3 regions of the Caballeronia sp. HLA56 genome follow, and region 3 is predicted to be linked to each of the others. Evidence: predicted binding sites of a transcription regulator. Region 3 holds the regulator's gene; each other region holds the start of a gene.
The links. Region 3 encodes HrcA, which represses chaperone genes, less so after heat shock. Its sites were predicted from a motif close to TTAGCACTCNNNNNNNNNGAGTGCTAA; they were not measured.

Region 1: the regulator HrcA is predicted to act here: its motif matches at 8,392-8,418, upstream of rpoH (RNA polymerase sigma factor RpoH).
Region 2: the regulator HrcA is predicted to act here: its motif matches at 6,467-6,493, upstream of ACYQ47_RS24855 (co-chaperone GroES).

Annotation. Positions count from the first base shown of each region.
Region 1 covers NZ_BAAHOB010000005.1:83,966-94,578, reverse strand. The annotation lists gene ACYQ47_RS19850 (GntR family transcriptional regulator) at 1-503, shown strand, start outside; gene nagA (N-acetylglucosamine-6-phosphate deacetylase) at 661-1,764, shown strand; gene ACYQ47_RS19840 (SIS domain-containing protein) at 1,757-2,764, shown strand; gene ptsP (phosphoenolpyruvate--protein phosphotransferase) at 2,777-5,365, shown strand; gene nagE (N-acetylglucosamine-specific PTS transporter subunit IIBC) at 5,423-7,207, shown strand; gene rpoH (RNA polymerase sigma factor RpoH) at 7,393-8,328, opposite strand; gene ACYQ47_RS19820 (acyloxyacyl hydrolase) at 8,682-9,248, shown strand; gene ACYQ47_RS19815 (nuclear transport factor 2 family protein) at 9,294-9,677, shown strand; gene leuA (2-isopropylmalate synthase) at 9,701-10,613, opposite strand, start outside.
Region 2 covers NZ_BAAHOB010000005.1:1,121,474-1,132,086, reverse strand. The annotation lists gene ACYQ47_RS24885 (hypothetical protein) at 1-1,207, opposite strand, end outside; gene ACYQ47_RS24880 (rubredoxin) at 1,605-1,775, opposite strand; gene ACYQ47_RS24875 (hydroxymethylpyrimidine/phosphomethylpyrimidine kinase) at 2,098-2,973, shown strand; gene ACYQ47_RS24870 (DUF72 domain-containing protein) at 3,011-3,787, shown strand; gene ACYQ47_RS24865 (hypothetical protein) at 3,816-4,244, shown strand; gene groL (chaperonin GroEL) at 4,364-6,004, opposite strand; gene ACYQ47_RS24855 (co-chaperone GroES) at 6,098-6,388, opposite strand; gene ACYQ47_RS24850 (DUF4148 domain-containing protein) at 6,757-7,074, shown strand; gene ACYQ47_RS24845 (DUF2242 domain-containing protein) at 7,260-7,991, shown strand; gene ACYQ47_RS24840 (D-(-)-3-hydroxybutyrate oligomer hydrolase) at 8,270-10,393, opposite strand.
Region 3 covers NZ_BAAHOB010000005.1:3,126,431-3,137,043, reverse strand. The annotation lists gene recN (DNA repair protein RecN) at 1-966, opposite strand, end outside; gene ACYQ47_RS34135 (NAD kinase) at 996-1,889, opposite strand; gene hrcA (heat-inducible transcriptional repressor HrcA) at 2,079-3,095, shown strand; gene hemH (ferrochelatase) at 3,223-4,290, shown strand; gene ACYQ47_RS34120 (RNA-binding S4 domain-containing protein) at 4,305-4,712, shown strand; gene grpE (nucleotide exchange factor GrpE) at 5,289-5,879, shown strand; gene ACYQ47_RS34110 (thioredoxin family protein) at 5,897-6,301, shown strand; gene dnaK (molecular chaperone DnaK) at 6,468-8,432, shown strand; gene dnaJ (molecular chaperone DnaJ) at 8,704-9,840, shown strand; gene pabB (aminodeoxychorismate synthase component I) at 9,878-10,613, shown strand, end outside.

The DNA.
Region 1 (10,613 bases), 3.0 Mb from region 3:
GCAGTTTCATCACGCCGCGCACGCAAGATCCACTGTCGGTGCTGACGGGCTTCACGAAGAAGATGGAACAGCGCGGTTTCGCACCTGACTCGGTGTGGCTCCGGCGTGACGTGCGCGTAGCGAGTCGCGATGAAACCGTCCGTCTCGGGCTCGCGCCGGGCGCATCGGTCGCGAGTCTCGGCAGACTTCGCCGCGCGAACGGCATCGTCATGGCGGTCGAACATTCGGCGTTACCGGTGTCCGTCGTTCCGGAGCCGTTCGAGATCGGCGCGTCGCTGTATTGCTATCTCGAAGCGCGCGGGCAGTCGGTGGTGCGCGCGTTGCAGCACTTTCGCGCGGTCAACGCCGGAGCCGAGATTGCGCGGCTGATGGGCATTGCGCCACGCGCGGCGCTGCTCGTGATCACCCGTATCGGCTACTCGGCGGAGCAGCGCGCCGTCGAACTGACGGACACGTATTGCCGCGACGACTACTACGACTTCGTCGCGGAGTTGCATCGATAAAAAGCGGGAAAGCAGAAGTAGCAAGATCAGAACGAGAGGACCCGAAAGCCGCCACCGCACGTTCGCCGGTCACACGGGGCCAGCGAACAGGCCTGCTCGCAGCAAGGCGCGGATGGCACTGAACCTCATCATGCATAGCGCACTTCCAGAGAACTTCATGCTGAAAGGAAACATACTCACGACCGATGGCTGGATCAACGGTTCGCTTCGCTTCGAAAACGGTCGGGTGACGGCGCTGGAAGGTCATATTGCCGATCCTTCCACGAACGACGCGCCGTATATCCTGCCCGGCTTCATCGACCTGCACGTGCATGGCGGCGGCGGGCGCGACATCATGGAAGGCGGCAACGCAGCCGATACCGTCGCGCGGCAACACGCTCAACACGGCACCACGGGCCTGCTCGCCACCACGATGACCGCGCCGCGCGACGAACTCCTGCAAGTTCTCGCGGGCTTGGGCGAGCAGGCGAAGCGCCGTGCCGCAAGCGGCGCGCGCGTGCTCGGCGTGCATCTCGAAGGGCCGTATATCAATCCCGGCAAGCTCGGCGCGCAGCCGGACGCCGCGGCCGTCGCGGTGCGCGATGAAGTGCTCGAATATTTGTCGCTCGCGCCCATTCGCGTCGTGACCATCGCGCCGGAAATCTCCGGGCATCTAGAGATCATTTCCGAACTCGCCTCGCGCGGCGTGCGCGTGCAGCTCGGTCATTCGCTCGGCACTTACGATGACGCCGTCAATGCGCTCAAGCACGGCGCGCGCGGTTTCACGCATCTCTTCAACGCGATGTCGCCGCTGCATCATCGCGATCCGGGCATGGTCGGCGCCGCGCTCGCGCACGCCGAGTACGCGGAACTGATCCCAGATTTGCTGCACGTTCATCCGGGTGCGATTCGCGCCGCGATGCGCGCAATTCCGCGCCTTTACGTCGTTACCGACAGCACCTCGGCGGCCGGCATGCCGGACGGCGAATACCGCCTTGGCAGCCAGCACGTCACCAAGTGCATGGGCGGCGTGCGTCTCGCGGACGGCACGCTCGCCGGCAGCACGCTGACCATGGATCAGGCGCTGCGCAATCTCGTCTCGCTGGGCATTCCGCTCGCGGACGTCTCGAACCGTTTGTCACGCTTTCCCGCCGATTACCTCGGACTCGAAGATCGCGGCCGCATCGCGCGTGGCGCATGGGCCGATCTCGTCGTGCTCGACCGGGAACTCGCGCTGAGCGCCACGTATGTCGAAGGAGAATCAATTGTCGAATATGCTTAACGAGGCCCTGGAGTCCGCCGACGTCGTCGCGGCCCAGCTCGCCGATACCTCGCGCATCGAAGCGCTCGCGGTCAAGCTCGCCGAGCAGCCGCGCCATGTCGCGCTCACCGTTGCGCGCGGCAGTTCGGACCACGCCGCCAGCTATTTTGCAAGCCTGACGATGAGCCGCATCGGCGTGCCGGTTGCTTCGCTGCCCATGTCCGTGGCGACGCTTCAACAAGCACCGCTGCGCGTGTCGGGCCAGCTCGCGGTCGCGTTCTCGCAGTCGGGCAAGAGCCCCGATCTCGTCGGCACGATGCAGGCGTTGCGCGATGCGGGCGCGTTCACCGTTGCTGCCGTCAATGTCGCGAACTCCCCGCTGGAAAAGGCGTGCGAGTGGTACCTGCCGCTTTTCGCCGGGCCGGAATTGTCGGTGGCGGCAACCAAGAGCTATATCGCCATGCTGTCGCTCTCGGCCATCGTCGTCGCGCATGTTCAACGCGATACCGAACTGCTCGACGCGCTCGAGTCGTTGCCGGACGCCTTGCGCGCGGCGGGCAAGCTCGACTGGACGCGTGCCGTGAACGAACTCACGAACGTCGATCGCATGATCGTGATCGGCCGTGGTCTCGGTCTCGCTATCGCGCAGGAAGCGGCGCTCAAGCTCAAGGAAACCTCCGGCATTCAGGCGGAAGCGTTCTCCAGCGCCGAAGTGCGTCATGGTCCGATGGAGATCATCGACAAGGACTATCCGCTGCTCGTGTTCGCCCCGCGCGGGCCGGAGCAGGCAGGCTTGATTCAACTGGCGGCCGACATGCGCGCACGCGGCGCACGCGTGCTGCTCGCGGCGCCTGCCGACGTGCCCGGCGCGGAATTGCCGCTCGTCGCCACTAATCACCCGGCGCTCGATCCGATCGCCGCAATCCTTTCGTTCTATGTGATGGCCGCGGGTCTGGCCGCCGCGCGCGGGCGCAATCCCGACGCGCCGCGCCACCTGAACAAGGTCACCGAAACCCACTAAGCGAGTAAGCCGATGCGTCGCGCCGAGGAGTCACTGTTGAATCATCCCATCGATAACCCGAACGACGTCGTGTTGCTCGCGCCGTTCACCGGCCCCGTCGTCCCGCTCGCCGACGTGCCGGACCCCGTGTTCGCGGAAGGCATGTTCGGCGACGGCATCGGCATCGATCCGCTCGATGGCGTGCTCGTCGCGCCTTGCGACGGGACGGTGACGCATCTGGCGCGCACGCATCACGCGGTCACGTTGCGCACGCCGCACGGGGCGGAAATTCTCGTGCATATCGGCATCGATACGGTCGAATTGGGCGGCCAGGGCTTCGCGCCGATGATCGAGCAGGGCGCAACCGTGCGCGCGGGTCAGCCGCTCATCGAGTTCAATGCGGATTTCGTCGCGCAGCACGCGCCGAGTCTCGTCTCCGTTATTGCCGTCGCCAATGGCGATGCCTTCGAAGTCATCGAGCGTGCCGGTCGCGGCATGTTGAAGGCTGGCGCACGCATGCTCGTGCTGCGCGCGAAAGACGGCGCCAGGGCCGAAAGCGCGCGTTCGAGCGCGAACGTGACGGAAGAAGCGCGCCGCACGTTGACGCTCGGTCACGCGGGCGGTTTGCATGCGCGTCCGGCGGCGCGCGCGCGCGAAGCCGCACGCGGTTTCGATGCAAAGGTCGAGATCCGTTATCAAGGCCGCAAGGCGCCGGTGGAAAGCGTCGTCGGGTTGCTGGGTCTCGGCGCGGGCGAAGGCGCGACCGTCGAGCTGCTGGGTATCGGCGCGCAGGCGAAGGAAGCCGTCGAAGCCGTCGCGGCGGAGTTGCTGCGCGCGGGTCAGGGCGAAGTCGAAGAGTCACCGGCACGCGCGAAATCGCCCGCGCCGGTTGTTGCTGCGAGCGCGGTCGCGCAACCGCTCGCGCCGAACACGCTTGCGGGCGTGTGCGCGGCGCCGGGCATCGCGGTCGGCGAACTGGTGCGCTGGGACGACAAGGAAATCGTGCCGCCTGAAGCGGCCACGCAATCGTCGGCGGCGGAAAGCCGTGCACTCGATCGCGCCATCTCGCAAGTCGATGCCGAACTCGACGAAACCGTACGCACCGCATCGCAACGCGGCGCGGTCGGCGAGGCGGGAATCTTCGCGGTGCATCGCGTGTTGCTGGAAGACCCGACGCTCGTCGATGCCGCGCGCGATCTCATCAGCCTCGGCAAGAGCGCGGGCTTCGCGTGGCGCGAGGCGATCCGCGCGCAAATCGCGCTCTTGAACAACGTGAAGGACGAACTGCTCGCCGAACGCGCCGCCGATCTGCGCGATATCGAGAAACGCGTGCTGCGCGCGCTCGGCCACACGAACACCGCCGCGCGCGAATTGCCTGCTGAAGCCGTGCTCGCGGCTGTCGAATTCACGCCTTCCGATTTGTCTTCGCTCGACCGCACGCGCGTGACAGCGCTCGTGATGTCGCGCGGCGGCGCCACGTCGCATGCGGCGATCATCGCGCGACAGGTGGGCATTCCGGCGCTCGTCGCCATCGGCGATGCACTGCACGCGATTCCCGAAGGCACGCAAGTGGTCGTGGACGCGTCGGCGGGACGTATCGAACATGCGCCGACCGAACTCGATGTCGAACGCGCGCGCAACGAACGCGATCGTCTTTTGAACGTGCGCGAGGCGAATCGCAAGATGTCGGGACAGGCCGCGACGACCCGCGACGGCCACGCCGTCGAAATCGCCGCGAACATCGCCACGCTCGAAGACGCGCAAGCCGCTGTCGAAAATGGCGCGGACGCGGTCGGCCTCCTGCGTACCGAATTGCTGTTCATTCATCGTCAGTCGGCGCCGACGCCCGGCGAACATGCGTCGAGCTATCAGGGAATCGTGGATGCGCTGCAGGGCCGCACCGCGATCATTCGCACGCTGGATGTCGGCGCGGATAAAGAAGTCGATTATCTGACACTGCCGCCCGAGGAAAATCCGGCGCTCGGTCTGCGCGGCATTCGCCTCGCACAAGTGCGGCCGGATCTGCTCGACGATCAACTGCGTGGTCTGCTCGCCGTGAAGCCGCTTGGCGCTGTGCGCATTCTTCTGCCGATGGTCACCGACTCCGGCGAACTGCAACGCCTGCGGGTACGGATCGACGAACTGGCGCGCGAAGCGGGCCGCACGGAACCGATCGAAGTGGGCGTGATGATCGAAGTGCCGTCAGCGGCGCTGCTTGCCGATCAGCTCGCGAAATACGCGGATTTTCTGTCCATCGGCACCAACGACCTCACGCAGTACACGCTCGCGATGGACCGTTGCCAGCCCGATCTCGCCGCGCAGTCCGACGGCCTGCATCCGGCCGTGCTGCGGCTCATCAAGACGGCCGTGCAAGGCGCGCAAAAGCACGGCAAGTGGGTCGGCGTGTGCGGTGCGCTCGGTGGCGATCCGCTTGCGGTGCCGTTGCTGATCGGCCTCGGCGTGACGGAATTGTCGGTCGATCCGGTGGCGGTGCCGGGCATCAAGGCGCGCGTGCGTAATCTCGATTACCAGCTTTGCCGGCAGCGCGCGGAAGACGTGCTCGCGCTCGAATCCGCGCAGGCAGTAAGAGCGGCCAGCCTTGAAATCTGGCCGCAAGACTGACGAACGCAGTAATCCCCAAGCAGCAAAGACAAGACCTATATCTTTTGGAGAACCCCGATGGACGCTAACCCGTTTGCAAAGATGCAGCGCCTGGGCCGAGCCCTGATGCTGCCGATTGCCGTACTACCGGTAGCCGGCCTGCTATTGCGTCTAGGCCAGCCCGATGTCTTCAACATCAAGATGATCGCCGACGCGGGCGACGCCATCTTCACGAACCTGCCGCTTCTTTTCGCCATCGGCGTGGCGGTCGGTTTCGCGAAGGACAACAACGGCACGGCGGGTCTTGCCGGTGCCATCGGCTATCTCATCGAGATCGCCGTGATGAAGGACATCAACGACAAGCTCAACATGGGTGTGTTGTCGGGGATCGTCGCGGGCGTGGTCGCGGGCTATCTGTATAACCGCTACAAGGACATCAAGCTGCCGGAATATCTGGCGTTCTTCGGCGGCAAGCGTTTCGTGCCCATCGTCACGGGGGTCGCGTGTCTCGCGCTCGGCATCATATTCGGCTACATCTGGCAGCCGGTGCAGGCGGCTATCGACCTGGCCGGAACGTGGCTCACGACGGCGGGCGCGCTCGGCACTTTCGTCTTCGGCGTGCTGAACCGCATTCTGCTGGTGACGGGTCTGCATCACATCATCAACTCGCTCGCGTGGTTCGTGTTCGGCTCGTTTACGCCGCCGGATGGTGGCGCGGTCGTTCATGGCGATCTGCACCGCTTCTTTGCCGGCGATAAAACCGCGGGCGGCTTCATGACGGGCTTCTTCCCGATCATGATGTTCGGCCTTCCGGCCGCGTGTCTGGCGATGTTCCACGAAGCGCCGAAAGAGCGCCGCGCGGTCGTCGGCGGCCTGCTGTTTTCGATGGCGCTCACCGCGTTCCTGACGGGCGTGACCGAGCCGATCGAATACAGCTTCATGTTTCTGGCTCCGGTGCTTTACGCGATCCATGCGGTACTTACCGGCGTGTCGCTCGCGATCTGCTCGGCGCTCGGCATTCATCTGGGCTTCACGTTTTCGGCGGGTGCGATCGACTACGTGCTGAACTACGGTCTGTCGCAACGCGGCTGGATGGCAATTCCGCTCGGGCTCGTCTACGGCGTGATCTATTACGGCCTGTTCCGCTTCTTCATCCGCAAGTTCAATATGGCGACGCCGGGCCGCGAGCCGGCCACGACCGATGCCGAAACGTCCGCCACGCCGGTTGCAGGCGGCTACGGCACGCCGCTGCCGGGTGCAGCGAACACGCGCGCCGCGAAGTACATTGCGGCGCTGGGCGGCGCGTCGAACCTGACGCTCGTCGATGCCTGCACGACGCGTCTGCGTTTGTCGGTGGCGGATACGGAGAAGGTGTCGGAAGCGCAGTTGAAGAGCATCGGCGCGCGTGGCGTGCTCAAGCGCGGCGCGACGAACGTGCAGGTGATCATCGGACCGGAGGCGGACATCATCGCCGATGAAATTCGCGGTGAACTCGAACATTCGTCGACGCGCGGAGCGACGCCGGCTTCGTCCGCTCCGGCCGCTGCTTCGGTGGCTTCCGCGAACGTTGGCGCCTTCGATCAGACTGCCGGCCCGCTCGATCCCGATCCGCTGCGCTGGCTGGCGGTGTTCGGCGGCGCGACCAATGTCGTCACGCTCGATGCCGTCGCGCAAACGCGACTGCGCGTGGTCGTGCGCGATCCTTCGGCGGTGGATCGTCAGCGCCTGTCGACGCTGGATGTCGCGTGGGTGTCGGCGGATACGTTCCACATTGTCGTGGGCGCGGCCGCGCAGCGTTACGCGGCACAACTCGCGACGCGCGTGCCGGGAAGTGGCGGCGGGGCATCGCCGTTGCCGGCTTGATGCGAGATTCGGTCTGGTTTGATGAACGGCGCTTTCGGGCGCCGTTTTTATAGTGGGCGACGTTTTAAGTCACTGCTGCCGTTACGGCACACCTCCACCTAAAAACAAAAACCCGCTGTCCTTTCGGAACAGCGGGCTTCGAACTTACTTCAGCACCGAACTACGGTCATCGAACTACCGCGATATCACGCGTACTCGGCCAGCGCGGAACGCATCTTCTTCATCGCGCTCGCTTCGATCTGACGGATTCGCTCAGCCGATACGCCGAATTCGTCCGCCAGTTCGTGCAACGTCATGCCGCCCGAGCCGTCGTCCTGCACTTCGAGCCAGCGCGCTTCGACGATACGGCGGCTACGCGCATCCAGCGATTCAAGCGCGGAAGCCAGACCGTCGCTTTGCAACTTGTCGAACTGACGCGCGGCGATGACATTCGTCGGCTCGCTATGCGAGTCAGCCAGATAGGCGATCGGCGCATAGGCCTCCTCGCCATCTTCGACCTGGCCTTCGAGCGCGATATCTCCGCCCGACAGACGCGTTTCCATCTCGGCGACTTCCTCGCGCTTCACGTTCAACTGGCTTGCCAGACCTTCGATTTCCTCCGGTGTGAACGCCGAAGTGCCGGTCTTGTGGCTGCGCAGGTTGAAGAACAGCTTGCGTTGCGCCTTGGTCGTCGCGACCTTCACCATGCGCCAGTTGCGCAGGATGTACTCGTGAATCTCCGCCTTGATCCAGTGCATGGCGTACGACACGAGGCGTACGTTTTGTTCGGGATCGAAGCGCTTGACGGCCTTCATCAGACCGATATTGCCTTCTTGGATCAGGTCCGCGTGCGGCAGACCATAACCCAGGTAATTCCGGGCGATGGACACGACGAGGCGCAGGTGCGAAAGCACCAGTTGCCGCGCCGCATTCAGGTTGCCCTGTTCGCGGAATTCGGTGGCGTACTGACGCTCCTCTGCTTGCGAAAGCATTGGAATGCGGTTCACCGCTTGTATGTATGAATCAATGTTGCCGATCTGGCCGGTCAACATGGACGATTGTGCGTACGTCAGCGCGCCTGCCGAAGTTGCCTTGGCAGGTGCCGAGCTAAGAACATTCGGAAGGGTCATCGCATTGGACACGCTCATAAGCTCCTTATCAACAAATGCCTGTTGCCGCAAAGGCGCGGCAAGTCAGACATGATATTAGCACTCCGCTTCAACGAGTGCTAAGTGTTAGAGGGGAAACGAATGTGAGAGTTCCCACAAAGCTATCAACTTTGTGGATTCATAGCCGAGCACTGTATTCGAATCGTACCATTTTTACCGATTCGTCACGTGCGATAGAATTAGTTACCTTACTTTGACGTAAGGAAGACAGGATATTCAAGCAAATAGGCTAATGGCAATCATTCGTGCAATTATGAGACGATGAATCTACAATGCGCGAAGCCCGCTTGGCGGCTCGACTCGTCAATCCCACAGATGGGGTGTCCATGCAGAAAAATAAAGGCCCTTGGCGTCATCTGTTGTCCCATGGCGCAATTGCCCTGTTACTAGGAGTCACGTCGGCGGCAGCGCATGCCGACCGCTTTGGTTTGCAAATCGCGGGCGGCGTGGCCGATCGCGACATCAAAAAGGCGGATCTCGGCTTCGTATGGGACCCGAATCTGACCTGGTGGGAAATCGGCGGCTTTCACTTCACCTTGCTCGGCGAAGGTCACGTTGCCTACTGGCACTCGCAGGAAAGCAACGCCGTGCACCCGAACATCTGGGAATTCGGTGTGACGCCGGTTCTGCGCTTCGTGAAGAGTTCGGGATATATCCGGCCGTTCATTGAAGCGGGCGTCGGCGTGCGGCTTCTGTCGCATACGCGAATCACGACGGATTTCACGGTGTCGTCCGCGTTCCAGTTCGCGGATATGGTCGGCGTCGGTGCGATCTTCGGCGAGAAGCAGAACTATCAGGCGGGCTTCCGGTTTCAGCATCTGTCGAACGCCAGTATCAAAGAGCCGAATCCTGGTATAAATTTCAGCCAGCTATATCTGCAATACAACTTCTGACGGGGCGCCGGCGCATCGGTTTCTCGACACAAGGGGAACCGACAGATGCCGGCAAAATCCACGGAGGCCATTCGAGGCCTCGAGCGCGACCGCTTCCGGGCGATGGTCGACAGCGACGGCCCGGCTCTGGATGCGCTTCTGGCCGAGAACGTCAGCTACGTTCACACGAACGGCAAGCGCGAGACGAAGCGCCAGTTCATCGACGCGATCACCGCTGGTCGACGCCGCTATCGGCAGATCGAGATCCAGTCGCAGGACGTGATCGTCGCCGGCAAGGACACCTGCCTCGTCTCGGGACGGGCGCTGATCGAGATGGAATCGAAAAACGGCGCGCTGCTGTTTCCCATTGCCTACACCGCGGTTCACGTTCAGACCGACGGACAATGGCTGCTGCTAGCCTTGCAGGCGACGCGCGTGGCGCTGGAGTAGCCGCCGCGCGCGACGTCGAGGCCTCAAGCCTCGACCGCTTCGTCTTGCCGCTCTGCGTGACGGCCCAAGGGTTTCGACCGATTCACCGCACTGACGACCGCATCCACGACAGCCAACGCCGGATTCGCGTGCACCGCGACGCCAAAGCGCAACGGCTCGTCGCCGACGCGGCAGCCTACGAAGACGGCTGTGTCGCCGCTCGCCGTTACCGCCGTTTCGAACCAGCTCACGTTTGCCGATACATCGAAACACGCCGCCACGGCTTGCGCGTAGACATCGCCGCTCGTCGCGCCTGATGCCGGCGGCACCGCGACGTTGCGCCCGAACACGGAGAGCGTCGCCGCATCGACGCGCGCGACCACGCCGCCCGCGTCGAAATATTCTTGCTTGAAGAGTGTGCAGATTGCGTCACCGGTGACTTCCTCGCCCGACATGTCCGCAAGTCTTTGCACGGCGTGGCTGAACTCGATCTGCACGCGGCGCGGCGGCGTGAAGCCGAGCCCGCGTTCGAGCAGATAAGTCGCGCCACCCTTGCCGGACTGGCTGTTCACGCGGATCACGGCGTCGTAGCTGCGACCGAGATCGGCGGGATCGATCGGCAAATACGGCACTTCCCAGACCGTGCCCGGCTGACGCTGCGCAAAACCCTTGCGGATGGCGTCCTGATGCGAGCCCGAAAACGCCGTGAAAACAAGATCGCCCGCATACGGATGACGCGGATGCACCGGCAACTGATTGCAGCGCTCGACGACGCGACGCACCGAGTCGATATCGGAGAAATCGAGGCCCGGATCGACGCCCTGCGTGTAGAGATTGAGCGCAAGCGTGACGAGATCGACGTTGCCCGTGCGCTCGCCGTTGCCGAAAAGACAACCTTCGACGCGTTCCGCGCCCGCGAGCACCGCGAGCTCCGCGGCCGCGACCGCCGTCCCGCGA
Region 2 (10,613 bases), 2.0 Mb from region 3:
GATGCGCGACGCGCCGCCATGCGAGACCGAGTGTATCGGCGAGCAACGCGACATGGCCCAAGCCGAGCGCGCAAGCCGCCGCGCCCAGCCGGTGCGACGCGTTCGCCGAGTGCAGCGCCGCGTCCGCGTCCACCGTGCCTGTTTCGCTTGCTTGCGAACCGCGCTCGACCAGTCCCTCGATGGAGGCTTCCGCGCTCTGCAGAAAGTCTTCGTAAGCCGTGGCGTTCACGCGCAGCGCACCCAGATCGCGCGATGAACCGTCGCGGGCGTTTTCCTCGATCGCCTGCGCCGCGCCCTGCTCCCACGCGGCCTCCGACGCGGGATTCGCCGCGACATGCCACGCCACCGTCAAACCGTAGTCCCGCAAGACGTCGACCCGTTCCGCGTCTTCCGGCATCGCGCCGTAGAGTGCGAAGTCGCGCCAGAGGAGCGCAAGCGTCGCGCGTACGAGCGAGCGCGGCGCATAGGTCGACGCGTGCGCCTGATCCGCCAACACGAGATTGAAGCGCGCGTAAAGGCGCTTGGCGTCGGCGTTTGCGGCGAAATCGGCGTCGCCGCGACGCTCCGCGCGCTCGCGCAGCGCCCAAATAGTGTTGAGCGCGAGCCGCCAGAAGTCGTAAGGATCGGGGCCGCCGAGTTCGCCCAGGCACTCGTCGAGTCGCGCGAAGGCATCGGCGGATTCCTGCTCGGGCCCGCGCAAGAGCTTGAGCAGGGCCTGTTCGTAGTGCGCCCGAACACGCGCAAGCCGCTCGGGCGCGATGCCGCGCAACGTCGCGGGCGCGATGGCGCGGCCCGCGAGCGCGAGGTCATCGTAGGAAACCGGCGCGACGCGCGTATGCATGGCGAGCAACGCATGAAGCCCGCGATAGTGATCGAACAACACCGTCGAGCACGACAACTCGCGCAGATTGTGGCGCTCCACCGCCGCGCCGAAGTCCGCGAGCGCAGCCGCGATGCGTGCACGCGTCGGCTCCGATTCCTCGCCGAGCGGCGCGACGAGCGCGAGCGCTTCCGCGAAACGCTGCGCAGGCAGCCAACCCGCCGAATGCAGCGCGGAGATCGCGCGCTTCAACGCGGGCGCGGTTTCGCCCTGACGCTGGAACGCGTGATGGGCGTCGGTCAGCGCCATTTCGGCGAGCCGCACCGAGCCGCCGCGCGGATTGGGCAGAGCTTCGAACGTAACTGGAAGATCGGGACGAGATGTCATATCTGGCGCTCACAAACCGGTTCGCAGGCGCCGTGAGTCGAACATGGGCGCGCGCGGTGAAATAGCATCATCGATGAAAGCGTCGGTACTTGACCGCGCTCACGATTTTCTCGACCGACGGACCGCTTACTGCCTGCGCCCGTCTCGCCGAACCACGGACCAGCCTCAAGCGTATGCCTTCAGGCGCCGGTTCGCATTGGCATCGGCACGCGTCGTGGCGCCCATGCAGCTTGCAGCGGCCAAACATGCGACCGACGCGCGCATCGATTTCGATGCACGACGCAACACCGGCAGCGCTGCCGGACAAAAACAGCAACGAAAGCAGCGAACAAAAAAGCGGTCCGCAAAAAACGCGCGCCGCATGACGCGAGTCATGCGGCGCGGTAGAGCGTGCGGATCAGATCTGGACCATCTCAAAATCTTCCTTGCGGGCTCCGCATTCGGGACAAGTCCAGTTGATCGGAACGTCCTCCCAGCGCGTACCCGGCGCGATGCCCTCTTCGGGCAATCCCGCCTCCTCGTCATAGATCCAGCCGCAGATCAGGCACATCCAGCTTCTATATTCCATACTTATGCCGCGTCGAAATGGTCGATTGAAATTAGGACATGATGGTACCGTGTTGGCGTGTCAATGCCTAGCGAGATGCCCGTTCACGCGTGGCCAAGCCTTCGACCGCCGTACTGGCTCTCTCAAGCGCCGCCGTACCGGAAAAAAGTGCGCAAAGACTGTAGCCTGACGGCGTTAGGCCGCATAATCGAAACATTGAACCATAGTCGAACCACGGTCGAATCATGACCGAGCTGGCCGCCGCCAGTGCACTTCGAGGCGCGGGCGTTCGCGGCCCTTCCGTTCCATTCGTGCAATCAAGAAAACAATGTCCGCTTTTGCCATGACCGGCGACTCCCCACCGATCGTTCTCACCTTCGGCCTGACGGACCCCACAGGCGGTTCGGGGCTTCAAGCCGACGTGCTGACGCTCGCAAGCATGGGCTGCCACGGCGTGACGGTGCTGACGGGCTACGCGGTGCGCGACTCCGCGAGCTGCGACGAAGTCACCGGCATCGATCCCGACGTCGTCGCCACGCAGGCGCGCATGTTGCTAGAGGACATGCCGATCGCCGCGTTCAAGATCGGCGCGGCAACGCGCGCGGAAGTGGTTTCCGCTATCGCCGAAGTGGTGTCCGACTACGACGACGTACCGCTGATCCTCGCGCCGGACTTCACACTCGACGATGAACACGTTTTGTCCGCCGACGAGCTGCGTGAGTCGCTTGCCGACCTGCTCGTGCCGCAAACGACCATGTTGATCGCCGATCACGCCACGTTGTTGCAGCTCGCGCAACCCGACAGCGACGCTGAGGCGCCAACGCTGGATGCCGCGATCTCGCATATCCTGGCGCAAGGTTGCGAATATGTGCTCGCAATGGAAACCGGCACGCATCGCCATGTGAACACGCTGTACAGCGAAGAAGGCCAGGTGCGGCAAGATACGTGGGATCGCGGTGTGCATCGCATCATGGGGCTGACGGATACGCTTGGCGCCGCGGTCGCGGCCTTGCTTGCCAACGGACAGGAACCCGCCGAGGCCGCACGCGAGGCTCAGGAGTATGTGTTCCAGGCGGCGCGCGCCGCGTTCCGTCCGGGCATGGGCGCCTATTTGCCGGACCGGTTTTTCTGGGCGCGCTCGAACGATGCAGACGAAGAAGGCGAGACGTCGTCCCTCCCCGACGAGTCGGCGGGACTGCCTGGGGAAGTACGCCATTAGCCCAAAACACTGACCAATCGAGTCGCCGGGAGAACGCATGCCGTACCGACTGCCCCATCTGCACAAGCCCGGCCCGCAAGGCGCGATCCGTATCGGCTGCGCGGGTTGGGGTTTGTCGAGCGCCGTGTCGTCGAGCTTTCCGCATGAAGGCACGCATCTCGAACGCTACGCACACGTGCTGACTTGCGTCGAGATCAATTCGAGCTTCTACAAACCGCATCGCGAATCGACTTACGCGAACTGGGCGCAGAGCGTGCCCGAGTCGTTTCGCTTCTCGGTGAAATTGCCCAAGTCCATTACGCACGACGCGCGGCTCGTCGGCACCGAGGCGCTCCTCGACGAATTCTTGCAAAGCGCGGGGCAACTCGGCGACAAGCTCGGTTGCTGGCTCGTGCAACTGCCGCCCAGTCTGCCCTTCGATCAGGCCACGGCCGAAGCCTTCATCAAGGCGTTGCGCGAGCGCACGAAGTTGCCGATTGCAATCGAGGCGCGGCATTCGTCCTGGTTCACCACCTACACGGCCGCGCTCCTGAAGGCGCATCACATGGCTTATGTCGATGCGGACCCGATCCCCGACGAGTGCGAGATCAAGCATCGCGCGGACACTTCGCTCGTGTATGTGCGGCTGCATGGCTCGCCCGAGCTCTACAAGTCTTCCTACAACTACACCTATCTCGACGACCTCGCGCGCACGCTGCACACGCGCGCGAAGAAAACGCCCGAGGTCTGGTGCATCTTCGACAACACCGCCGAAGGCAATGCGCAACCCAACGCGCTGCATATGATCGAACGTCTGCGCACCCACCATCGTTAAACCGATTCGTTCACGAGGAGCATTCCCGATGCATCGATCAGCAAGACGAATTGCACGCCTTTTCCAAGCCACGATGTTCGCCTCGCTGATTCACATCGCCCTGCCCGCAAACGCGCAGCAAAGCACGGCGCCGCCCGTCACACCGACTGGCGACGGCACCTTCCTGCTGACCATCTTCCTCAAGCACGATCAAAGCAAACCGCTTCCGAAGATCAACGAGCAGTTGAAGGAGCAAGGCTTCTTCAAGACGTTTCCGCCGCCGGGAATCGAAGTGGTGTCGTGGTACGTGATGATGGGCGTCGGTCAGGTCGTGACCTTGCGCGTGCCGGCCGATCGCCTGCGCGAAGTGAATCGCGCGATCGAAACCACCGCGTGGGGCGGCTATACGACGGAGTTTTATCCAACCTACGACTACAAGGCCGCCGCGCAAAACTTGCGCGATCAGATGAACAAGTAACGGTCCGCGTTTGCCACGGACGAAAAAAAACCCGCATTGCTGCGGGTTTTTCTTTGCGGCGTGAGCTTCTTTCGAAACCCACGCCCTGAGGATGAAGCAAGTAACCGGTCGAAACCGAATTACATGTCCATGCCCATGCCGCCCATGCCGCCGGGCATGCCACCAGGCATGGCCGAGTCTTCCTTCGGCAGTTCCGCGACGGCTGCGTCGGTCGTCAGCAGCAGGCCTGCCACCGATGCCGCGTTTTGCAATGCCGTGCGCGTTACCTTGGTCGGGTCGACGACACCGGCTTCCACCAGGTCACCGTACTCGCCCGTTGCCGCGTTGTAGCCGTAGTTGCCCGTGCCCGCAGCAACAGCCGCCACCACGACGGAAGCTTCTTCGCCGCCGTTCGTGACGATCTGGCGCAGCGGCTCTTCCATCGCACGCAGAACGATGCGGATGCCCGCGTCCTGGTCCGAGTTCAGGCCCTTCACGCCTTCGACAGCCTTGCGAGCGCGGATCAGCGCGACGCCGCCGCCGGCCACGATGCCTTCTTCCACAGCCGCACGAGTTGCGTGCAGTGCGTCTTCGACACGTGCCTTCTTTTCCTTCATTTCGACTTCGGTCGCAGCGCCGACCTTGATCACTGCCACGCCGCCAGCCAGCTTGGCCACGCGCTCTTGCAGCTTTTCACGGTCGTAATCCGACGTTGCTTCCTCGATCTGCGTGCGCACTTGCTTCACGCGCGCTTCGATGCTTGCTGCCTCGCCAGCGCCGTCGATGATCGTCGTGTTTTCCTTGCCCACTTCGATGCGCTTTGCTTGACCCAGTTCAGCCAGCGTAGCCTTTTCGAGCGTCAGGCCGGTTTCTTCCGCGATCACTTGACCACCGGTCAGGATAGCGATGTCTTCCAGCATGGCCTTGCGACGGTCGCCAAAGCCCGGAGCCTTGACGGCAACGGTCTTCAGAATGCCGCGGATGTTGTTCACGACCAGCGTAGCCAGCGCTTCGCCTTCGACGTCTTCAGCGATGATCAGCAGCGGACGGCCAGCCTTCGCGACTTGTTCCAGTACCGGCAGCAGATCGCGGATGTTCGAAACCTTCTTGTCGTGCAGCAGCACGAACGGGTTTTCGAGCAGGGCGACTTGCTTGTCCGGGTTGTTGATGAAGTACGGCGACAGGTAGCCGCGGTCGAACTGCATGCCTTCCACGACGTCCAGCTCGTCTTCCAGCGACTTGCCGTCTTCAACCGTGATCACGCCTTCCTTACCGACCTTGTCCATTGCTTCAGCGATACGGTCGCCGATGGACGTGTCGCTGTTCGCCGAAATCGCGCCGACTTGAGCGATTTCCTTGTTCGTCGTGCAGGGCTTGCTGATCTTGCGCAGTTCTTCGATAGCTGCAGCCACTGCCTTGTCGATACCGCGCTTCAGGTCCATCGGGTTCATGCCCGATGCAACGTACTTCATGCCTTCGCGAACGATGGATTGCGCCAGAACCGTAGCGGTCGTGGTGCCGTCACCGGCGTTGTCGCTGGTCCGGGAAGCGACTTCCTTGACCATTTGCGCGCCCATGTTCTGGAGCTTGTCCTTCAGTTCGATTTCCTTCGCGACCGAGACACCGTCCTTGGTGACCGTCGGGCCGCCGAAGCTGCGCTCGAGCACGACATTGCGGCCCTTCGGACCCAGCGTGACTTTGACCGCGTTGGCCAGAATGTTCACGCCTTCGACCATCTTGGCGCGTGCGGTATCGCCAAAAGTGACTTCTTTAGCTGCCATATTCAAACTCCTTGAGTCGATTCAGTTTGGAGGCTTCGGGCGGCAGGCTCCAATGGAGCGGCTCTGCGGCGAAGCCGAAGTGCAGGAAGGTGCTTACTTGACCAGAACGGCCATGATGTCTTCTTCGCGCATCACGAGCAGTTCTTGCCCGTCGACCTTGACGGTCTGGCCGGCGTACTTGCCGAACAACACGCGGTCGCCCACCTTCACGTCGAGGGCGTTCTGCACACCCTTGTCATCGCGCTTACCCGGGCCGACGGCCAGGATTTCGCCTTGATCCGGCTTTTCGGCTGCAGCTTCGGGGATGATGAGGCCCGAGGCAGTCTTGGTTTCCTGATCCAGACGTTTAACGATGACGCGATCGTGCAAAGGACGAAGATTCATACACACTCCTCTCTTGATTGAGACTGAAAACGCGGGGGAAACCCGCCCGGTAAGCAAAGCTGCCCGAGCGGCAATTTGTTAGCACTCTCGTGCAGTGAGTGCTAATTATATGGACCGAGTTTGACAATTTCAAGGACGGGGACAGACGGGCATTCCCTATCTCGCGTACTTTTGTCTGGACACGGGGAAATTTATGGATTTCGTAAGGTCGATTGGCTGGATTAATGTCAATCCGTCAATTCTGATTTCGCTTAATTAGGGTTTCTACTAGGGTCGGCGAGGCCTAGACTGCATTTCAACGACGAAGCAGTGAAGAGACAAACTCTCCACCCGCAACGTTCCCGAGATCAGTACCTAGGAGGTTCATCATGTTCAAGTCGATCATCCCCGCAATCGCCGTTGCTGCCGTCCTTGCAGTCCCCGCTTTCGCCCAAGCGCAAGAAAACGCGCCGGTGACGCGGGCTGAAGTGAAGGCTCAACTGGTTCAACTGGAACGCGCAGGCTACAACCCGGCCAGCGATCAAACCCAATACCCCGCCAACATTCAGGCCGCGCAAGCACGCCTGAACGCGCAACAAGGCACGGCTGCTTCGTCGTTTGGCGGTGCCGGCGAAGGCGCTGCCGCTTCGGGTGCTGCCCGCCGCGCGGCTATCGACCCGAATCCGGTCGACTTCAATCGCCCGTAATCGTCGATTCGCGTAACGAAGCCCGGCACGCATGCCGGGCTTTTGCTTTTTGCGCATCGCGAAGGAAAAGTTTCTGTAAAGCCACGGATTCGACGATGTTTTTGGACTACGTTTTTTTCTCGCGCAGTCGGAGGGCACTACAATTTGTGTTTGTTGCATCACAAATTTCGTCTTCGTTGCCTCTCATGCCTATGTCGTCGTCGCTGCGCCTTGCCTTTCTCTCCCTCGGAATTCTTGCCCTTGCCGCCTGTGGCGGACGCGCGGCGACCACGCCGAGCTATCAGCAGGAACTCTTCGACTCCGGTGCGAGCCCGTTCGCGCGCAACTTCGACGCCACCGTGAACGAAACCTGCGAGGCGGCCCGCCGCGCGCTGCTCTCGCAAGGCTTTCTCACGACGATGGCGCAAGCCGATACCGTCGACGCCACCAAGAACTTCCAGCCGTCCACCGAAACGCACGTGGTCGTCTCATTCCATGTGGTCTGCACGCCCGGCGAAAACACGACTAATACGAGCATCGCTTATGTGAACGCGGTGCAGGACGGCTATGCGCTCAAGAAGAGCGATACCTCCGCAAGCGTGGGCTTGAGCGTCTTGGGCTCGCTTTCGCTGCCGATCCGTTCGAACAGCGATGCAATGGTCAAGATTTCCAGCGAAACCGTGCCCGCCGGCAAGTTCTATGACCGATTCTTCGGGCTGATGGGGCACTATCTGAGCACGGTGCCGCGCAGTTCGCCCATCGCATCGGATGAGGTCAATAGCAAGCCGCTCGCTCCGTCGCTGATCGTGAGTTCACCGGATCTCACGCCAACGCCGATCGTCGTACAGGCGCCCGCTGCGGCGGCGACGGCCATCCAGTCATCCGACGCGAAACACGCCGCGTCCGAGGGCGTCGCGGCATCGGCGCCGGTTCAGTGAGATCGAGCACGCGCGTCGTTCCGGGATACGCTTCGTCGATGCAAGCATCAAGCACGCGGGCAACGGCGGCTGCAGCTGCGTGATCAGCTCACCGCGAACCTCATTCAGCACCCGTCGCCGTTCGCAAAATGTACCCGCGTGACCTGTGACGCCCCGCTCATCGCGCAGCTAGCCCACCCGAACGCATCGATGCAGCGCGCTCATCACGCGCCGCCTAAAGCTGAAGCTCCGCCTGCCGCCGACAGCGACGCCAATCCGCACGCCACTCCCATCATCCCTCAATTCGGCACATTCACCACGCCGCCGTTCACCGAAATCGCATTCGCGCCGGGGCTCGCCGCGATCGCCGGGAGATTCGCCACCGTCAATTGAGGCGCCGCACCCGGCGTGCCGCCGCGCGCCACCGTATGCACGACTTGCGACGGCGGCAACGGCGCGTTGTTCTTCAGGTGAGCCCACATCAAATTGAGCGCCTGAAGGTTGTAGTAGTGCACGGGCACGAAGCGCGTATCGAAGCCAGCCACGCTCAGGAACGCATCGAAGTGCTGACCGTTCGTGATTTCGTACAGTGAGAGCTGGCTATTGTTGCCTTCCACCACCTTGTTCGCGCCGAGATACGGCCGCGAGGCATGGTTGATCGGCACGAGCGCATCCGACCTTCCCTGCACGATGATCGCCGGCTTGCCACGCAGATTCGCGTTGACGCGAATCGCGTTCACGCTCGCCGTCATCGTCGGATTGCCGTTCGCCCAGAGCGCGCGCAGGCAGGCCGCGCCCGCGAAGCTCGCATCGGGCGTCGCAAGCCGATGATCCGCCGCGCCCGATGTCCCCGCGTTATAGACGAGGTTGATGCCGTTGGTCGGCGGCACGCCATTGCCGTTGCCGAAGACCGTGGGCATCGGCGAAACGAGCGGGTTCACGCCCGCCGCGCCGGTCAGCGCGTTGGTCGTGCCGAAGCTGAAGTTGCACAGGTTGTCGGCGACGCTCGCCAGCATGTAGGCATCGGCGTAAGTCACGGCGACGGCCGGCACGGCCTGCGAGTCCCACATCGGCGCATGTAGCGTGTCGGAGTCGGCTTGGTAGCCCGCCTGATGCAGCTTCGCGAGCGCGTCGTTGGCTTGCGAGAGCGTATCGCCCCCGGCAATCGCGCCGCTCGCCGCGAGCGTGGTGCAGCGTGCGGTGCGAATCGCCACGGTGGTCGCGAGCGGCAGTGCCGTCAGATACGGCGCGCCGACCGCCGCCGTCGCTAGCGCCGCGCATGGCTGAAGCAGGTTCGCGTAGGTCATGTAATCGGCAAGCGGACGCCCGAACGAACCGACGGCCTGGCCGCCTTCGCGCACCGCAACCTGCGCCGGCAGATTCATGTTGATCTGCGGTTCGCCGACGACGACCGCGCTTATCCAGCCATCAGTGTCCTGTTCGGCGGCTGCAAGCGCCGCGCCGCCGCCATTGCTCACCGATGCCGCGATCGTCGTAATGCTGCCCTTCGAGTAGCGCGCGGAATGCGTCGAGCCGTTGACCACGCCATAGGTATCGTTGAGCGCCCAGTACGCGAACTGAATCGCCTGCAACGTATTCTTGCCCCAGTCCTTTTCGGGATTCTGCTGCGAGTGCGCGTGTTTGAAAGCGTAGCGATTCGGATACGCCGAGTTGTAAGCCGAAAGCGCCGATTGGCTCAGGTTCGCCTTGAAGATCGCCGAATTGCCCGCGAAGGTCGCATTGGAAAGCGTGCCGTCGATCAGCGTGACGAGATTGGTCGACAACTCGTGCGCGCCGTTGCCGCTGCCTTTGTCCGTGTACGCAACCGCGCAGCCGCGCTTCAAGCCCCACTCGCCCGCTGCCGAAATCGCGCCATATACGCCGCGCGATCCCGACGATGTCGCCGTCACGATGCAAGGCTGATCCGGATTGAAACTCGTCGGAATCTGCACGAGCAGGCTGACGTTCTTCGTGCCCGAACCGTCGTCCGAGAAGGCCAGATACTCCTTGCCCGCGATCTTGCCTTCGCCGAGCGTGTCGCCGCCGTTCAGATCGACATTCGGTCCCCAGAAGCGCCCGTAGCCGCCGTTCGCCGACATATCGACGAGCGCACGATAGTTCGAATAGATAGCCAGGCGCCGCAGTTCCGCCGCTGTCGGCGCGGCCGCATTGGCGATTGAAGGCGGCGTCGCCGACGCAAGTCCTGTCTTGCCGAGTCCGGCGGTCAGCAGGTCGTCGGTATTGCCGTCGTAAGTCTGCGTCTTCACCGTTCCCGAGACGAAACTCGGCAAGGTGTTGGACGGGAACTGCGGGCCGTCGTCATCGCCGCCGTGACAGGCGACGAGCGTGGTCGCCGCAAATGCCGCCAGCACGGCGAGCGTCGCCGCGCGTGACAACCCGTGGACTCGTGCGAATCTTTTCATTGTGTGTCTCCGCCATCCGGTCGCTTGTTGTTGATCGACTTCTGCACCGTGCCGCACGCACGGCCTTGCCGACAACAAGTATTACGCGCAAACAGCCATCGCGTAATTGCTGAACTTCCCTTAGAGCAAAGAGAAGTCAGAGGATGTCAGAACGACAACGGGCCCCGGCGTGATGCCGGAGCCCGTCGAGTGACCCGCATGAAGCGCCGCCGATGACAGC
Region 3 (10,613 bases):
TTCGGGCAGCGCTTCGGGCTGAAGGCGGAACTTGCGCGCCGTCGAGTGAAGCTGATCCATGCGACGCTCGACCTGCGCGAGCCGGTCAGGATCGAGTTCGAGGCGCTGCGCGTAGTGCGAAAGCGAGTACGACGCTTCCTGCAACTGAATCTCGGCGGGTTCGAGCGAGGCGAGCACGTCGCTCAACGCGGGATCGATATCGGCCAGATCGCGCAGCTTCGTGATGATGGCGGCGAGTTGGGAAATCATGGCTTCGTCGGATTCGGACAATGCGGACAGCGCGCTCTGCACGCCGTCGATGAGACTTGCCGAGTGCGAGAGCCGATGATGCTCCGCGCTCACTTCCTCCCATTCGCCCGGCTGCGGCGCGAGCTTGTCGAACTCGCTCAACTGCCATGCGAGACGCTCGCGTTCCAGTTGCAGTTCGCGGTCGCGGCTTTGCGCGGCTTCTACGGCCTGCTGGGCCTCGCGATACGCACGCCACGCGCGATTCACGGTGCTCGCTGTGTCGACGAGACCGGCGTGCGTGTCGAACAGTTCGCGTTGCGCGTCGGGGCGCATCAGCAATTGATGCGCGTGCTGGCCGTGGATGTCGACGAGCATTTCGCCCACTTCGCGCAGTTGCGTGAGCGTGGCCGGCGTGCCGTTGATGAACGCGCGCGAGCGGCCGCCGGAATCGATCACGCGGCGCAACATGACGGTGTCGCTGTCTTGCGAGAGCGCGTGCTCGTCCAGCCAGCGCGCCACTTGCGCGTGCGTGGTGAATTCAGCGGTGATGTCGGCGCGCGCTTCGCTCGTGCGCACGACGCTCGCGTCGGCGCGGGCGCCGAGCGTGAGCGCAAGGGCGTCGATCAGGATGGATTTGCCTGCGCCGGTTTCACCCGAAAAAACCGTGAAGCCGGAGTCGAACTCGATATCCAGCGCGGCAACGATGACGAAGTCCCGAATGGAGAGATGACGGAGCATGGACGCTTGGAAAGGGCGTGGTGAGCGCTTCAGAGGGCGGAGTCTTGCGAGGGATGCTCGTTCCAGTGCAGCTTTTTGCGCAGCGTGGCGTACGTGCTGTAGCCGACCGGATGCAGCACCGGCACCGTGTGCCGTGAGCGCCGCACTTCGATGGCGTCGTTCAGCTCGACGGCCGTGAACGACTGCATGTCGAAGTTCACGTTGACATCGCGCCCGCCGATGAACTGAATGGTCACCTTGGAGTCGTCGGGCAGCACGATCGGACGGTTCGAGAGCGAATGCGGCGCGATCGGCACGAGCACGAAGCCCTGCAACTGCGGATGAAGAATCGGCCCCGCCGACGAAAGCGCGTAGGCGGTCGAGCCAGTGGGCGTCGCGACGATCAGACCATCCGAGCGCTGGTTGTACATAAAGTGGCCATCCACCGACACGCGCAGTTCCGCCATGCCTGAAAAGCCGCTGCGATTGACCACGACATCGTTGAAGGCGAGCGCGTGATAGATGGGCTTGTCGTTGCGCACGATACGCGCTTCGAGCAGGCTGCGTTCCTCGCGCTCGAACTGTCCGGCGAGCATCTGAGGCACGATCTCGCGCATCTCGGTGAGCGGGATGTCCGTGATGAAGCCGAGCCGCCCGTGATTCACGCCGATGAGCGGCGTCCTGTACGGCGCAAGCTGGCGGCCCACGCCGAGCATGGTGCCGTCGCCGCCCAGCACGACCGCCACGTCCGCGCGCGCGCCGATTTCGGCGACCGAGAGCGCCGGGTAATCGGTCACGCCGACATCCTTCGCGGTGCCGGCCTCGAACACGACCTCGAAACCCTGCTTCGAGATCAGCTCCGCGAGCAGGCGCAGCGGCGTCTCGATGCCGGGCGTATTGGTGCGCCCGATGAGCGCGACAGTCTTGAATTGGCCAATTTCCATGCCGGCATTACACCATAGGTGGAAGGCGAAAAGAACCGTGCGCGAAGGGTGGCTGCGACGCCACCCGATCACGCCGGGGCACGCCCGTTGTTTATCGCTAGAATGGAGCGGACATTGAATCGCTCGACAAGCGATTCATCGCGGCGGGTACGTTCGCCGCGCCACGACACGTTAGGCTAAAATTTCCCCATGCTAGACCCACGTGCACAAACCCTCCTCAAAACGCTGATCGAGCGCTACATCGCCGAAGGTCAGCCGGTCGGTTCGCGCACGTTATCACGGCATTCCGGCCTGGAGCTGAGTCCCGCGACCATTCGCAACGTGATGTCGGACCTGGAAGACCTCGGTCTCGTCGTCAGCCCGCACACGTCGGCGGGACGCATTCCCACGCCGCGCGGCTATCGGCTCTTCGTCGACACCATGCTCACCGTGGAAGCGCCGCAAGACGAAGCCATGACCACCGCCGTCAAGACGCGCCTGCAAGGCGAGGAGCCGCAGAAGATCGTCGCGGCGGCGGCGAGCGTGCTGTCGAGTCTCTCGTCGTTCGCGGGCGTGATCCTCACGCCGCGCCGCAGTCACATGTTCAAGCAGATCGAATTCATGCGGCTGTCGGACAAGCGCATTCTGCTTATCATCGTGACGCCCGAAGGCGACGTGCAGAACCGCATGATGGCGACGCAGCGCGACTATTCGCCGTCGCAGCTCACGGAAGCCTCCAATTACATCAACGCGCATTTCGCGGGCCTGTCCTTCGACGAAGTGCGTCTGCGGCTGCGTCAGGAAATCGACGAATTGCGCGGCGATATGACCGCGCTCATGCAGGCGGCCGTGGTCGCGAGCACCGCCGAAACCGATCCGGGCGAGACCGTGCTGATTTCCGGCGAGCGCAATCTGCTCGAAGTGGCGGACCTTTCGTCCGACATGGCGCGGCTGCGCAAGCTGTTCGATTTGTTCGACCAAAAGACGAGCCTCCTGCAATTGCTGGATGTTTCGAGTCACGCGCAGGGCGTGCAGATTTTCATCGGCGGGGAATCTAATCTGGTGCCGATCGAGGAAATGAGCGTCGTGACGGCGCCGTATGAAGTCAACGGCAAGATCGTCGGCACGCTCGGCGTGATTGGACCCACGCGCATGGCCTACAACCGCGTGATTCCCATTGTCGATATCACCGCGCGCCTGTTGTCCATGTCGCTCAGTTCTCAATAGCTTTTCCTTCCGCCATCATGCCGGCCCGCGCGCCGCGCCGCCACTAGGCCGTTCGGCCAATGATGCGGCGTGAAACGCGCCGCTATAATGGGTTTCACCTTTCGACCACTTCCGGCCGCCTTGCCCTATGCGTTTCGATCTCGAGTTGCCTTCGCAGCCTAGCGCTTCGCATCGTGTCGCGGTGCTGCTGATCAATCTCGGCACGCCGGACGCGCCCACGCCGCGTGCCGTGCGCAAGTATCTGGCGCAGTTCCTCTCCGATCCGCGCGTGGTCGAGATTCCCTCCTTGCTCTGGCAGATCATTCTGCGGTTGATCATCCTGCCGTTTCGCGGGCGCGCGTCGGCAAAGAAATATGCGCAGGTCTGGATGGCGGAAGGCTCGCCCTTGCGTGTCTATACGGAGAAGCAGGTCGAGGGCTTGCGGCGCCTCTTTGCGGCAAACGACTACCACGTGCTCGTCGACTACGCGATGCGCTACGGCACGCCGGGCATCGGCGTCATGCTCAATCAACTCAAGCTCGAAGGCGCCGAGCGCATTCTCCTGGTGCCGATGTATCCGCAGTACTCGTCTTCGACCACCGCGACCGCTTTCGACGACGCCTTTACCGCGCTCAAGCGCGTGCGCAATCAGCCCGAGATTCGCACCATTCGTCATTACGCGGATCATCCGGCGTATATCTCCGCGCTTGCAGAGCAGGTGCGCGATTACTGGCGTCATCACGGCGTGCCGGATTTTGCCGCCGGCGACAAGCTCGTGCTGAGTTTTCACGGCGTCCCCAAGCGAACCATGGATCTCGGCGATCCGTATCACGACCAGTGCCAATTGACGGGCTCGCTGCTTGCCTCCGCGTTGGGGCTCACGCCGGTGGAATGCCGCGTCACGTTCCAGTCGCGCTTCGGCCGCGCGGAATGGCTGCAGCCATACACCGCGCCGACGCTCGCGGAGCTCGGCGCGGCGGGTGTTGCGCGCGTGGACGTTTTTTGTCCGGGCTTCACGGCGGATTGTCTTGAGACGATCGAGGAAATCGGCATCGAGGTGCGCGACGAATTTCTGCACGCAGGCGGCAAGCAGTTTCACCGCATTCCTTGCCTGAATGCATCGCCGGCGTGGATCAAGGCGCTGGGAGAAATCGCGGCGCAGAATCTGCAAGGCTGGCCGGTGCAGGCCGTGCAGCCATTGACGGTTGCCGCCTGAACGAACGGTTATTCATGAACTACACGATTTCGACGGAACCGGGCGCGCGTCTGCGCATCGACAAATGGCTTTGGGCGGCGCGCTTCTTCAAGACGCGTTCGCTCGCGAGCGACGCGGTGGAAAAAGGCCGCGTGAAGATCGGCGGGGCGAACGTGAAGCCGTCGAAGGACGTGCGCGTCGGCGATCTCGTCGAGATCGATATCGAGCGGATCGTCTGGCAAGTGGAAGTACAGGGCGTGTGCGACGTGCGCGGACCGGCTAGCGTGGCCCAGACGCTTTACGCGGAAACGGAAGAGGGCCGAGTGAAGCGGTTAGCCGAAGCCGAGCGACGCAAGACGTTTCGCGAGCCGGCTGCCGGAATTCAGGGCAGGCCGACGAAGCGCGACCGGCGCATTATCGACAAACTGGCAGGTTCGGATTGAAGTAGTTTTCGATGGTCGCATGAACGCCGCCGTACTCGGTGTTACGGGCGGTGACAGCGCCGGACATACATATGGTGGTCGTTCCCGCAACCAGTACCAGAGCGACCACCGCGATAGCAAAGGTCAGTTTCATGGTACCCCCGGTGAGCGGGATAACCGGTTGCGAAAACCGGAAGGAAACGGGCAAGGGCTTGAGCGGTTACTGCATTCGTAGGATTAGGGTTAACGTGTTCCTGCGACGCATGTTCGAAGTGTAGGCGAACAACGCAATCGCCTCAATCTGATTTTTGCGTACTGCGACGAAACGCCCATTACGAAGTGTTTCTCGCAGTCAAATGTGGCGAATTTGCACTTAACGCGTCATGCCGCCGACAAGCGTGGCCCGCCGTTGTCCGATGTTTGAAGCGCACGCGAAAAAAGCTAAATTTCGTCCGAAAAATCGCTTCTGGAGCCTTGAAAATCCCTCGGATGCCCCAAATTCCGCCGCTAGTGCGAAAAAGCCTGGCCTGGTTCTCGGCGGTAAGAGGACTCCCGGCCGATCGCATCCATTTCACTCACAGCAATACATTCAGCGACATGGAAAACACGCAAGAGAATCCAGCGAGCCAGAACCCCACGCCCGCAGACGAAACCGCGCGCCAGGCCGCCGACCCGACCCAAGCCGGCGCAACCGGAGCGCCGACGGGCGCCGATGCGCCGCAAGTCGCGCCGGACGCGAACGAAGCCGCGCTGGCCGAAGCGCAGGCGAAGATCGCCGCGCTCCAGGAAGAGTTCCTGCGCGCCAAGGCGGAAACAGAAAACGTGCGTCGCCGCGGTCAGGACGATGTGCAGAAGGCGCACAAGTTCGCCATCGAAAGCTTTGCCGAACATCTGCTGCCGGTACTCGACAGCCTTGAAGCCGCGCTTGCCGATCAATCGTCCGATCTCGTCAAGGTGCGGGAAGGCGTCGAACTCACGCTGCGTCAACTGACCGCCGCGCTGGAAAAGGGGCGCGTCACCGCGCTGAATCCGGTGGGCGAGAAGTTCGATCCGCATCGTCACCAGGCTATTTCCATGGTGCCGGCCGAGCAGGAAGCGAATACCGTCGTGTCCGTGCTGCAAAAGGGCTACGTGATTTCGGATCGCGTGCTGCGTCCGGCTCTCGTCACCGTCGCCGCACCGAAGTAACGCGCCGCGAGAACGCCATGGCCGCCTCGGAGAATCGCGTTCCCGTCGATGCCACCGCGTTTTCGGTCTTCGCCATGCAGGAGCTGGACGCCCCCGGTTTCGACGCCGGGCTGGCTTCGGCGGGCGATGATCTGGCCGTCGTGTTCTTCTGGGGCGTCGACTGCTTCAACTGCGAAATCGCCAAAAAAGCGATGCTCGCGAAGCCTGACGAAATCCGCGCGCTCGGACTGAAGTGGTTTCACAGCAATGTCTACGAGCATCGGGAACTGGGACGGCGCTTTTTGCTGCATGGCGTGCCGACGTGGTTTTTCTTTCATCGCGGCAAGCGTCTCGGGCGCGCCACCGGCTGGCATGGTCTCGCGCAATTCGAGGCGGCGGTCGCGGCGGCGCGGGAAAAGATCCGCGGCAAGGCTTCCGAGTGAAAAAAGATATAGACCGCATCGCTTTTAGGGTCTTGAAAACGAAATCCGCGTTCTTATCTTGCGTACAGGTATGAATATTTGGGCGTTCGGCCCGGTAAATCGGCCGCAAAAGCCGGCGTTTTCCGGCCGCAGCGCTAAAGCGATCAAAGCTAGGAGAGTATAAAAAATGGGCAAAATCATTGGTATCGACCTCGGCACCACGAACTCGTGCGTGGCGCTGATGGAAGGCAATCAGGTCAAGGTCATCGAGAACTCGGAAGGCGCGCGCACCACGCCGTCGATCATCGCGTATGTCGACGACAACGAAATCCTGGTTGGCGCACCTGCCAAGCGTCAGTCGGTTACGAATCCGCGCAACACGCTTTACGCAGTGAAGCGCCTGATCGGCCGCCGCTTCGACGAGAAGGAAGTGCAGAAGGACATCAGCCTGATGCCCTACAAGATCGTCAAGCACGACAACGGCGACGCATGGGTCGAAGCGCATGGTAAGAGCCTCGCGCCGTCGCAGATTTCCGCTGAAGTGCTGCGCAAGATGAAGAAGACCGCTGAGGACTACCTCGGCGAGCCGGTCACGGAAGCCGTCATCACGGTCCCGGCGTACTTCAACGACAGCCAGCGTCAGGCAACGAAGGACGCAGGCCGCATCGCCGGTCTGGAAGTGAAGCGCATCATCAACGAACCGACGGCAGCCGCGCTCGCCTTCGGTCTCGACAAGGCCGAAAAGGGTGACCGCAAGATTGCCGTGTTCGACTTGGGCGGCGGCACGTTCGACATCTCGATCATCGAAATCGCGGACGTGGACGGCGAAATGCAGTTCGAAGTGCTCTCGACCAACGGCGACACGTTCCTGGGCGGTGAAGACTTCGACCAGCGCATCATCGATTACATCATCGGCGAGTTCAAGAAGGAACAAGGCGTCGATCTGTCGAAAGACGTGCTCGCGCTGCAACGCCTGAAGGAAGCGGCTGAAAAGGCGAAGATCGAACTGTCGTCGACGGCTCAGACCGACATCAACCTGCCGTACATCACGGCTGACGCGTCGGGTCCGAAGCACTTGAACCTCAAGTTCACCCGCGCCAAGCTCGAAGCGCTCGTCGAAGAGCTGATCGAGCGCACGATCGAACCGTGCCGCACCGCCATCAAGGATGCGGGTGTGAAGGTCGGCGATATCGACGACGTGATCCTCGTCGGCGGCATGACGCGTATGCCGAAGGTGCAGGAGAAGGTGAAGGAATTCTTCGGCAAGGAACCGCGCCGTGACGTGAACCCGGACGAAGCCGTGGCCGTTGGCGCCGCGATTCAAGGTCAGGTTCTGTCCGGCGACCGCAAGGACGTGCTTCTGCTCGACGTGACGCCTTTGTCGCTCGGCATCGAGACGCTCGGCGGCGTGATGACGAAGATGATCAACAAGAACACGACCATCCCGACGAAGCACGCGCAAGTGTATTCGACGGCGGACGACAACCAGGGCGCCGTGACCATCAAGGTGTTCCAGGGTGAGCGCGAGATGGCCGCAGGCAACAAGCTGCTTGGCGAGTTCAACCTCGAAGGCATTCCGCCTTCGCCGCGTGGCGTGCCGCAGATCGAAGTGACTTTCGACATCGACGCGAACGGCATTCTGCACGTCGGCGCGAAGGACAAGGCAACGGGCAAGGAAAACAAGATCACCATCAAGGCGAACTCGGGTCTGACGGACGCGGAAATCGACAAGATGGTGAAGGACGCCGAAGCCAACGCCGAGGAAGATCACAAGCTGCGTGAACTGGCCGATGCCCGCAACCAGGGCGACGCGCTGGTCCACAGCACGAAGAAGGCGGTTGCCGAGTACGGCGACAAGGTCGAAGCCGGCGAGAAGGAAAAGATCGAAGCTGCGTTGAAGGAACTCGAAGACGCGCTGAAGGACAACGCGAGCGACAAGGCGACCATCGAAGCGAAGGTCGAAGCACTGGCGGCGGCATCGCAGAAGCTCGGCGAAAAGATGTACGCCGACATGCAGGCGCAGCAAGGCGCGGCGGGCGCGGCGGCAGGTGCGGCCGGTGCGGCGGGCGCGGGTGCATCGGCGGAAGCGGGTGCGAGCCAGCAGCACGATGACGTGGTCGACGCCGACTTCAAGGAAGTGAAGAAGGACTAAGCCGAAGGGCGCGTGAGTGGCGACATTCATGCGCCCTTGGTCGTTTCGCGGCGCGTATGCGTCATGCGAAGACCGGCATCGGGACGCGTCTAGCGTCTGACGTGGAACGCGCCTGGCGAGCCTGACGGCTCTCCGGGCACGTTGTTTTTAGAGGCGTCTTGCTTCGAGCCGAGTTTTGGGGCGAGGCGTCAGAGGTTTCAAGCGCGGGTCGAATGGCCCGGAGCATCTCAGAGGAACCGTCGGGTTAGAAGCGCGGCGGAATCGAACCGACATGGCGAAACGGGATTACTACGACATTCTGGGCGTCGCGAAAAACGCGAGCGACGAAGAGATCAAGAAGGCGTATCGCAAGCTCGCGATGAAGTATCACCCTGACCGCAACCCGGACAACAAGAAGGCCGAGGAGAATTTCAAGGAGGCGAAGGAAGCCTACGAAATGCTCTCCGACCAGCAAAAGCGCGCGGCCTACGATCAATACGGCCACGCTGGCGTCGATCCGAACATGGGCGGCGCGGGCGCGCAGGGCTTCGGCGGTTTTGCCGATGCCTTCGGCGACATCTTCGGCGACATCTTCGGGCAAGCCGCAGGCGGCGCGGCGCGTGGAGGCCGCGCGGGTCCGCAGGTGTATCGCGGTGCGGATCTGCGCTACAGCATGGAGATCACGCTGGAGCAGGCGGCGCACGGCTACGACACGCAGATTCGCGTGCCGAGCTGGGCCAACTGCAATGTTTGTCACGGCTCGGGCGCGAAGCCCGGCACGAAGCCCGAGACTTGCCCGACTTGTCATGGTCAGGGCCAGGTGCGCATGTCGCAGGGTTTTTTCAGCATCCAGCAGACGTGCCCGAAGTGTCACGGCAGCGGCACCTATGTTCCGGACCCGTGCACGAACTGCCACGGCGCGGGCAAGGTGAAGGAAACGAAGACGCTGGAAGTGAAGATTCCGGCGGGCATCGACGACGGCATGCGTATCCGCTCCGCCGGCAACGGCGAGCCGGGTCTCAATGGCGGTCCGAGCGGCGACTTGTATGTGGAGATCCACATCAAGCAGCACTCGGTGTTCGAGCGTGACGGCGACGACCTGCATTGCCAGATGCCCATTCCGTTCACCACGGCGGCGCTGGGCGGCGAGATCGAAGTGCCGACGCTGGCGGGCCGCGCGAGCTTCACGGTGCCGGAAGGCACGCAGTCGGGCAAGACGTTCCGGTTGCGCGGCAAGGGGATCAAGGGTTTGCGTTCGAGCATCGCGGGCGACTTGTATGTGCATGTACAGGTCGAAACGCCCGTGAAACTCACCGATCAGCAGCGCGATCTGCTCAAGCAGTTCGAGAAGTCGCTGACGGAAGGCGGCGCGCGCCACAGCCCGCAAAGCAAGAGCTGGTTCGACCGCGTGAAAAGCTTCTTCGATTGATGTGTAAGACGTGGCACGACCGGCAGCGAGTGTTGCCATGAAGACTGAAGAGCGCGGCGCGGTGTTCGCGCTGCTCGACGACTGCGAAGCGACCGCCGAAAGGCGGTCGAGTCGTTTGTACACGGGATTCGTGCGCGCCCATGTCTGCGAAGACGGGCGCACGCTCGACGCCGTATGCGCGGCCATCGATGCCGATTTGCAGAGCGGCCTGCATGCGCTCGTCGTCGCGGATTACGAGTTCGGGCGCAATCTCCAGTTCGGCGGTATCGGGCGCGGCGAGGATCGTGCGTTGCGAGTGCTCATGTTCCGCGAGTTCGCGCCCATGTCTCGCGACGAAGCCAGCGCGTGGCTTGCATCGCGAGATGGCGGTTGTGAGACGCCCTCGGTGGCGGGCGTGGCGGGCATCGAGCCGAGCATCACGCGCGACGAATTCGATACCGCCATCGCCGCCGTTCATCACGCGCTGCGCGAAGGCGAGTCGTATCAGATCAACTTCACGTTCCGGTTGAATTTCGATGTATTCGGCACGCCGCTCGCGTTGTATCGGCGTTTGCGCGAGCGTCAGCCGGTGCGCTTTGGCGCGTTCATCTCCATGCCGGACGGCCGCGTGGTCGTCTCGTGTTCGCCGGAGTTGTTCGTCGAGAAGCAAGGAGCGCTTTTGCGCGCGCGGCCGATGAAAGGCACCGCGCCACGCGACTCCGATCCCGCCGCGCTCCACGACGACCCGAAGAATCGCGCGGAGAACGTGATGATCGTCGACCTGTTGCGCAACG